Regions from separate parts of the Bradyrhizobium sp. 1(2017) genome, predicted to be linked through region 1. Evidence: predicted binding sites of a transcription regulator. Region 1 holds the regulator's gene; the other holds the start of a gene.

Region 1 (4,655 bases):
GGTGGCGGCCGCGTTCTATTTGCTGCTGTCGGGCGCGGAGGTCGCGACGCAACGCTCGTTCTTCATGACCGCAGTGGTGCTGATCGCAGTCATGGTCGATCGCCGCGCAATCACCTTCCGCACGCTGGCCGTGGCGGCGCTGATCGTGCTCGCGGTCGCACCTGAAGCGCTGGTGCATCCGAGCTTCCAGATGTCGTTTGCGGCAACGCTCGGGCTGGTCGCGCTGGTGCAGATCGGCATGCCGAACCTGTTTGCCTCGCCCGATCATTCGGCAACGGCTCGCGTCGCGCTGTGGGGCGGCCGCGAGATCGCGATGCTGTTCCTGGCTTCGCTGATAGCGGGGCTGGCGACGACGCCCTATGCCGCCTTCCACTTCCATCGCGTGACCCCTTACGGTGTCCTCGCCAATCTCGGGGCAATGCCGGTGGTCTCGGCACTGGTGATGCCGGCGGGGCTGCTGGGACTGCTGGCGGCACCCTTCGGGCTCGACAGCGCGTTCTGGTGGCTGATGGGAATCGGCATCGACTGGATGGTTGCGGTGTCGCGCTGGGTGTCGGCTCTGCCGGGCGCCATCGGCCGCATCCCGGCGTTCGGTATCGCGCCGTTGATGGCGGCAAGCCTCGGCATCATCGTGATGGGCCTGTTGCGAACGCCCCTGCGCTGGTCCGGCGCCCTGGTGCTGCTGGCGTCCATCGCCTGGGCCATGTCGGTGCGGCCGCCCGACATCCTGATTGCCGGAGACGGCGCGAGCGTTGCGGTTCGGGGCCGGGACGGGCAGCTGCTTGTCATGCGCGCGAGCAAGGACAGCTTTCTGCTGAGGGAGTGGTTAGCGGCCGACGCCGATCGGCGCGATGCCGCGAGCAGTACGCTGGCCGACGGCGTGTCGTGCGACGAGGCCGGCTGTGTGACGCCTCTCGCCGATGGCCGGTTGGTCGCGCTGTCCTTGCGCATCGACGCGCTGGCTGATGATTGCAGCCGCGCCGCACTGGTGGTGACCGCGCGACCCGCGCCGCCGGATTGCGCGGCGATGGTGATCGATCGGCAGCGGCTCACGAGCCAGGGCGCGCTGGCGTTGTCGCAGCGTGGCGATGGTTTTGCGGTTCAGGCGGTGAGGGCGAGAGGGACAAGCCGGCCCTGGCTGCCGGCCGGCGCCGGCGAGGGTGATTTCGGCGGGAGCCTTGCGCCCAAGGCGGCGGCAGCCCGCAACCGCGACGCAACGCCGGCGGAGGCCGACTTGCAGGCCGACGATCAATGATAATTGCGAGGAGTTGGTCTGCGAGGTTGGTCCGGGTCCGACCGGAACTCCGCCGGGACACAAACCATACCATCTCGCCGGCTAGGGCCGGCGATGGCATTTGATCCAGGCCCGACCTGGGCGGCCGGGGACGGCCCATCAGTCGATCGGCAGGCGGCGCGTCGTGCTCGGCCGACTGTCGGTGATGATCTGCGGCTTGTGCTCGCGCTCGCCGATCGGCTGGGTCACCGGCAATTGCAGCACGGTTGCGCGCTGACCTTCGACGAGCTGCGTCACCAGCACATATTTGCCGTCCGGAAACTCGATCGCGTCGTGATGGCGATCGGGAATCTGCGGATCAATCTTGCCGAACTTACCGACGCGGGAGTTGATGGTGCGCGTCCAGATCCAGCGATTGTCGTAACGGACGTTGTCGGCGAAGGCGAGCTCCGTTCCCGGCAGCAGGCAGACGGCCACGGTCGGATCGGCCGCAGAAGCAAAGCCACGCGTCGAGGTGCCGCGAAACGTCGTCGACACGATCGTCTCGCCGACTTCGGCGGGCCGCGATGCAACGGCATGCAGGCTGTAGTCACACATCGGGTGCTCCTCTTTCGATGATAGCAACCCGCGCCTCTTTCGGAGGCGCAAGCCTCTATCAGAGTGGAAGCATACAACGCTCTGCTTGGTTGTGGGCAAATCTGCGGCTGGTGTTCGCGGGAAGCGATCACATTATTTTTTCAAATCTATTAGGAACAAAGCCCGCTTCAGTGCATTCGGCGAATGCCGGCGTCAGTGGTGCGCGGGCGTCGACGCATCGCTGTCTCGTCGATCCCTTGAGGTCGCAAAGCATGAGCTTCGCGGCGGTACGCCGAGGACCGCGCTGGAAAAGTGCCGGACAATCTGCGCAGTACCAGAAAGACCATCCAGCCGGAGCGGGCAACCTGGTCCGCTCCAATCGGAATCGTTGGTATCGAATGACCGCTGGTCGTCTCAGTGCTTTCTCAGTACTTGCGGTACAGCCCGATCAGCTTGCCTTGGATCTTCACCCGGTTGGGCGGCAGGATGCGTACCTCGTAGGCGGCGTTGGCGGGCTCGAGCGCGATCGAGGCGCCGCGGCGGCGGAAGCGCTTGAGCGTCGCCTCCTCGTCATCGATCAGCGCCACCACGATGTCCCCGGTATCGGCGCTCTCGTTGCGCTGGATCAGGGCCATGTCGCCGTCGAGGATGCCGGCTTCGACCATCGAATCGCCGCGCACTTCGAGCGCGTAGTGCTCGCCTGAGCCGAGCATGTCCGGCGGTACGCTGATGGTGTGACTGCGGGTCTGCAGCGCCTCGATGGGCGTGCCGGCCGCGATGCGGCCCATCACGGGCACCGCAACGGGGCGCTCGCCCTCGTCCGCGGGCGGGCTCGAGGTCGTGCGCACCTTGCCGAGATTGCCCTCGATGACGCTTGGCGTGAAGCCGCGGCGGTTGCCGGCTGCGGCCTGCAGCTCCGGCAGCTTGATGACTTCAATCGCGCGGGCGCGGTTGGGCAGGCGGCGGATGAAGCCGCGCTCCTCGAGCGCGGTGATCAGGCGATGAATGCCCGACTTCGAGCGCAGGTCGAGCGCATCCTTCATCTCGTCGAAGGAGGGCGGCACGCCGCTTTCCTTCAGACGTTCGCTGATGAACCGCAGAAGCTCGTATTGTTTGCGCGTTAACATCTCGACCAAAGTCCCCCGGTTGATGTCGTTCGATTCCGAGACGCTGAATTGAAGCGGCGAACCGCTACATGCTCGAAACAAATCATGAACGGACACTATATGTTCGATATGTGTTCCGCAACTGCTTAATTTACCGTGAACGCGACGAAGTTCGCGGAATGCGTGTGGCGGGACCGTTCAGGCGGGCAGGCGCAGCACCTCGCAAGGCGTACCGGCCTCGGCTTTGGGCGCGAACGGCATGCGCACGAGAAGTGCCTGTGCCGCAGCAAGATTCGCAAGCAGGGAGGAATCCTGAAGATGGAGGGGGAGCGCAACGAGCGTGCCGTCGTCGCGCTCTTCCAGACGCGCGCGAAGGTAATCCGCGCGCATGTCGTTTGCGCCCACGTCGCGGCCGAGCACGGCGCGCTCGTGGCGGTGATGAATCACGGACCGGCCCGACAAGGCACGAATCAGCGGCACCATGAACAGGAAGGCGCACACATAGGATGATACCGGATTGCCGGGCAGGCCGATCACCCGCATCGCGCCCAACCGCCCATGCATCATCGGCTTGCCCGGGCGCATCGCGATCTTCCAGAACGCCATCGAGATGCCTTCGTCCCGGAGCGCCCGCTGGACCAGATCGTGGTCGCCGACCGAGGCTCCGCCGGTGGTGATCAGGACGTCGGCGCCGCTCTCGCGGGCCCGGCGGATGCCGGCGGCGGTGGATTGCAGCGTATCGGCGGCAATGCCGAGGTCGATGGTCTCGGCACCCTCGCTGCGCGCGAGCGCGTGTAGGGCATAGCCGTTGGAATAGACGATCTGGCCGTGGCCGGGCGTGGAGCCCGGCATCACAAGCTCGTCGCCGGTGGCGAGGATCGCGACCTTGGGGCGGCGGCAGACGCCAAGCTGCGGGTAATTCATGGCGGCGGCGAGAGCGAGATCGCGCTCGGTGAGGCGAACTCCCTTGCGCAGTAGCACATCCCCTTCGGAGAAGTCGACGCCTGCGGGACGGATGTGCCGCCCGGCAGCCGCGGCTTCCTTGATCGTGACGCGCCTGCCGTCGGCAACGGTATCCTCCTGGATCACGACGGCGTCCGCGCCATTGGGGATCACGCCGCCGGTGAAGATCCGTACCGCTTCGCCGGAGCCGACCGTCTCGGCGAATGGCCGGCCGGCCGCGACCTCGCCAATGACCGTCAGCTGAGAATCAATCGTCGCCGCATCGGCCGCGCGCACCGCGTAGCCATCCATCGCGGACATCGCCTCCGGCGGCTGCGTGCGCAGTGCCGCCACGTCGCGGGCGAGCACGCGGTGGAAGGCTGCATCGAGCGCGACCGTCTCGTCAGGCAGCGGCTCTGCACCCGCCAGCACCGCGGCAAGCGCGTCGGAAACCGGCATCAGGGCCAAAAGTGAAATCTCCTGCTGGGCCGCTCGGGCAATCGGCAGCGAGAGTTCTAGCCGAGTGCGGGCGCAGAGGCAAAAAGCGGCGACGCAGGATAATTCGTCCCGCCTATCGATATTTTCGTTCAGAACGGCGGCTCAGATCCGCCGCGGCATGATCCGAAAGGCGAGACAGACCGGCAAGAGGATAGCCATGGCGAGGACGAGGAGGACGAGCGCCACGGCCAGCATCGGTCAACTCCCGCTGGGGCGGTCCGGGCCGCCGTCCAGCGCGACATCAGGAGCTTTTGGGCCTTGATCCTTGTCGGGCATCGGGTCGGCCTGGGATTTCAAGT
Region 2 (4,655 bases), 3.5 Mb from region 1:
AGAACGACAGGTTGGACATTGCCTGCACGATGCCACCGATCCACAGGCTGGTTGCGAGCGAATAGCGCCGTGCGACGAAGCCGCCGGCAAAGCCGCCGGCCAGGGTCGCCACGATGCCGACGCCCTTGACGATCACGGCGTAGTCGTTGCGTGTGAAGCCGATGTCGATCACGAACGGTACGGTCATGTTGCCGGAAAACGCGTCGGTGAATTTGAACAGCACGACGAAGGCAAGCGCGGCCCACGCTTCCTTTCGCTGCAAAAATTCCGAGAATGCGCCCAGCGCGGCATGAAGCACCCGCGTGAGCGCGCCCTCGTCCGCCGTGGCGGCCTCGGCGCGCGCGGATTGCGCGGGCTCGGTGGCGGCCAGCGCGGTCACCGTGCCGATCAGCACCAGCGCCGCCATCACCACATAGCCCCACATCCAGGCCGCGCCACGAGGGACGACCGCCTCGAAGCCGGTGACGATGAACAAGGCGCCCGCTGTCGAGATCAGCATGCCGATGCGGTAGGCCGCGACATAGGCGGCCATGCCGGCGGCCTGCTCGCTTTCGGGCAGGCTCTCGACGCGGAAGGCATCGACGACGATGTCCTGCGTCGAGGACATCGTCGCGACCAGGAGCGCACCAAGCGCGACGAACAGTGGCGAGCGTGCCGGATCGGTCAGCGCCAACAGCAGAATCGCGCCGATCAGCAGCAATTGCGAAAACACCAGCCACCCACGGCGACGGCCGAAGGCACGCGTGAAGAGCGGGACATGCAGCGCATCGACCAGCGGCGCCCACAGGAATTTCAGCGTGTACGGCGTTCCAACCAGCGCAAAGAGCCCGATCGTTCCAAGATCGACCCCCGCCTCGGCCATCCACACCAGCAGCGTCGATCCCGACAGCGCCAGCGGCAGCCCCGAGGAGAAGCCGAGGAACAGCACGATCAGCACCCGCGGCTGCAGGTAAACGGCAAGGCTCTCGCGCCAGGAGGCGGCGGGAGCGTCAGCAGGTGAGGTCGCGTCGGGTGCGGTCATGCGGCGGTGTTAGCAGATTCTGGCCGTGATGCCTCTTCCACAAAGCTCGTCATGCCCGGGCTTGTCCCGGGCATCCACGTTCTTTGTGCCTCCGAAAAGGCCGTGGATGGCCGGGACAAGCCCGGCCATGACGATGCAGAGCTACTCCCCCGCCTGGAGCTTCCTTGGGAACAGTTCCGGCGCTGTCGTCGCCACCAGCCGTGGGGCTTCCGCCGCATCGCTCTTGCTGAAATCGAGCTCCTCGATCCGCCCTGCGCGCTTCTCGATCTTATCGGCGGAGATCAGAATCTGGCGGACGTCCTCGTTCGCGTCGGCAAAGTGCTTCTGCAACTTCAGCACGCGGTCGCGCAGGCGGCCGAGGTCGTCGCCGAGCTTGATCACTTCAGTCTGGATCTGATCGGCGGCATCGCGCATGCGCGCGTCCTTCATGATCTGCTGCATCACCTGGATCGCGAGCATCAGCAGCGAAGGCGACACCAGAACCACGCGCGCGCGATAGGCCTTCTGGATCACGTCGTCGAAACCGTCATGGATCTCGGCATAGACCGATTCCGACGGCACGAACATCAGCGCCATCTCCTGGGTCTCGCCGGTGACGAGATATTTCTCGGCGATGTCGCTGACATGCTTCATCACATCGCCGCGCAGGCGCTGCGTGGCGACGCGCCGCTCCTCGTCGGTGCGGGCGTCGTGCAGCGCCGTCATCGCCTCCAGCGGAAATTTCGCGTCGATGCAGAGCGGGCGCTGGTCCGGCAGGAACACGACGCAGTCCGGCCGCTTTCCGGTCGAGAGCGTGAACTGGAACTCGTAGGAGCCTTTCGGCAGGCCGTCCTGGACGATCGCCTCCATCCGCGCCTGGCCGAAGGCGCCGCGCGACTGCTTGTTGGCGAGCACGTCGCGCAAGGTGGTCACCTGCGTGGTGAGGTCGGTGAGGTTCTTGTGCGCGCTGTCGATGATGCCGAGCCGCTCGTGCAGCGCGCGCAGGCTCTCCATGGTGTTGCGGGTGGAGTGTTCCATGGATTGCCCGACGCGGTGCGTCACCGAATCCAGCCGCTCATTGACCGCGCGCGCCATCTCGGCCTGGCGGCCGGCCAGCGCCTGGGTCATGGCGTCGACCCGGCCGGACGCTTCGCTCTGGGCATGCAGCACTTGGGCGAGGCGCTCCTCGAGTTCGTCGGCCCGGATCGCGTGCGCCATCGCGAGTTCCGCGCCGCGCCGCCCGGAGCGCGCGATCACGACGGCAATGACTACTAGCAGGATGAGGACCAGGACGCCGAAGCCGATCAGCGCATCGATCGTGCGCACCGGCCAGTCGCCCACCATGGAAATGATGTCGTTCATGCCTGCTCTTCTAGCCGATTCGCATCTGAGTGCGAACGAAGAGGGAACGATGACGGTTAACAACCCACTAATTTTTATGGTTAACGAAAGTCGAAGATTTATGGTTAGCGGCGGGTTAACGGAGTTCCGGGCCGGATTGACCGCATCCGGCGCGCAGCTTAAATCGCGGCCATGGCCCTCAGAGAAATCATCATCCTGCCCGACAAGCAGCTGCGTCTGGTCTCCAAGCCGATCGAAAAGGTCACTTCGGAGATCCGCAAGCTGGCCGACGACATGTTCGAGACCATGTACGATGCGCCCGGCATCGGCCTCGCTGCGATCCAGATCGCGCAGCCGCTGCGGCTGATCACCATGGACCTCGCCAAGCGCGACGAGAACGGCGAGACCAATCCGCTTCCGCGCGTCTTCATCAACCCCGAGATCATCGCCTCCTCCGAGGAGCTGTCGGTCTACGAGGAAGGCTGCCTGTCGATCCCCGAATACTACGAGGAGGTCGAGCGTCCCGCGAAGGTGCGCGTCCGCTTCACCGACCTCGACGGCAAGGTGCACGAGGAGGACGCCGAAGGCCTCTACGCCACCTGCATCCAGCACGAGATCGACCATCTCAACGGAGTGCTGTTCGTCGACTATCTGTCGAAGCTCAAGCGCGACCGCGTGATGAAGAAGTTCGAGAAGGCCGCCAAGCGCGCGGGCGAGTAGGCGCTCTGTCGTTCCGGGGCGATGCAAGGCATCGAACCTGGAACCTCGAGATTCCGGGTTCGGCTCTTCGAGCCGCCCCGGAATGACTGTAACTACATCGCTTCCTTCGCAGGTTTTCCGATGCCTCTCCGCCTGATCTTCATGGGCACGCCCGATTTCTCCGTGCCGACGCTGCTCGAGCTGGTCGCGCATGGCCACGAGATCGTGGCCGTCTACACCCGCGCGCCGAAGCCCGGCGGCCGCCGCGGCCTGCAATTGCAGCCGACCCCGGTCGAGGAAGCTGCGCGAAAGCTCGGCGTTCCCGTGCTGACGCCCAAGACGTTGAAGAGTCAGGAAGCACTCGACGAATTTCGCGCCTTCGATGCCGATGCCGCAATCGTCGTCGCCTATGGCATGATCTTGCCGCAGGCGATCCTCGATGCGCCCAGGCTCGGCTGCTACAATCTGCACGCTTCGCTGCTGCCGCGCTGGCGGGGCGCCGCGCCGATCAACCGCGCCATCATGGCAGGCGATGCCGAGAGCGGCGTGATGGTGATGAAGATGGATGTCGGCCTCGATACCGGTGACGTCGCCATGGCGGAGCGGCTTGCGATCACCGACAGCATGACCGCGCTCGATCTGCACGACCGTCTCTGCCGGTTGGGGGCCGATCTCATGGTGCGCGCGATGGCCGCGCTCGATCGCGGCGGGCTCCAGCTCAGGAAGCAGAGCGAGGACGGCGTCACCTATGCCGCCAAGATCGACAAGGCCGAGGCGCGGATCGACTGGGCCAAGCCTGCGCGCGCGGTGCTGCGCCACATTCACGGCCTGTCGCCGTTCCCCGGAGCGTGGGCCGAGCTCGCAGGCGTCAGCGAGAACGCGCGCGTCAAAATCCTGCGCTGCGAGCTTGCGACAGGCGCGGGCACGCCGGGCGAGGTGCTCGACGATCTGCTCACCATCGCCTGCGGCGACGGCGCCATCCGCATCGTCGAGCTGCAGCGCGAAGGCAAGGGCCGGATGCAGGCCGCGGACTTCTTGCGCGGCGTACCGCTGAGGACGGGCGCGAGGTTCAGCTAGCCAACTCGTGATACGCGGGCTTGACCCGCGTATCCATCTTCTAACAAAACTCTCTCCCAGGTGATGGATTGCCGGGTCAAGCCCGGCAATGACGTCGGATAGAGCTGGATCGATGCCCCGCTACAAGCTCATCATCGAATATGACGGCGCGCCGTTCTTCGGCTGGCAGGTGCAGGAGACGCTGCCCTCGGTGCAGGGCGCGTTGGAAGCTGCCGTGAAGGCAATGACGGGTGCGGATTTGCGGGTGCACGGCGCCGGACGCACCGATGCCGGCGTGCATGCGCGCGGCCAGGTTGCGCATGTCGACATCGAGAAGCAGTTTCCGCCGGGCCGGTTTCGCGATGGCCTCAACGCGCATCTGCGCCCGCATCCTATCGCGGTGCTCGAGGCCGAGATCGTCCCGGATACCTTCGAAGCACGCTTTTCGGCGATCAAGCGCCACTATCGCTACCGCATCGTCAACACCCGCGCGAATCTTGCCCTCGACGTCGGCCACGCCTGGCGCGTGCCGCGCCGGCTCGACAGTGAGGCGATGCAT

Evidence for each region. Region 1 encodes LexA, which represses DNA repair genes until DNA is damaged. Its sites were predicted from a motif close to TGTTCNNNNTGTGTTCNG; they were not measured.
Region 2: HAP40_RS04435 (DNA recombination protein RmuC) is a predicted target of LexA. The motif match lies at 2,394-2,411, and genes of this name have one in related genera.

What each region holds. Positions count from the first base shown of each region.
Region 1 covers NZ_CP050022.2:4,489,015-4,493,669, reverse strand. Annotated here, with positions in the region: gene HAP40_RS21300 (ComEC/Rec2 family competence protein) at 1-1,255, shown strand, start outside; gene HAP40_RS21295 (hypothetical protein) at 1,394-1,831, opposite strand; gene lexA (transcriptional repressor LexA) at 2,236-2,937, opposite strand; gene glp (gephyrin-like molybdotransferase Glp) at 3,115-4,326, opposite strand; gene HAP40_RS21280 (hypothetical protein) at 4,555-4,655, opposite strand, start outside.
Region 2 covers NZ_CP050022.2:950,759-955,413, forward strand. Annotated here, with positions in the region: gene HAP40_RS04430 (AmpG family muropeptide MFS transporter) at 1-1,021, opposite strand, end outside; gene HAP40_RS04435 (DNA recombination protein RmuC) at 1,163-2,362, opposite strand; gene def (peptide deformylase) at 2,534-3,061, shown strand; gene fmt (methionyl-tRNA formyltransferase) at 3,182-4,117, shown strand; gene truA (tRNA pseudouridine(38-40) synthase TruA) at 4,230-4,655, shown strand, end outside.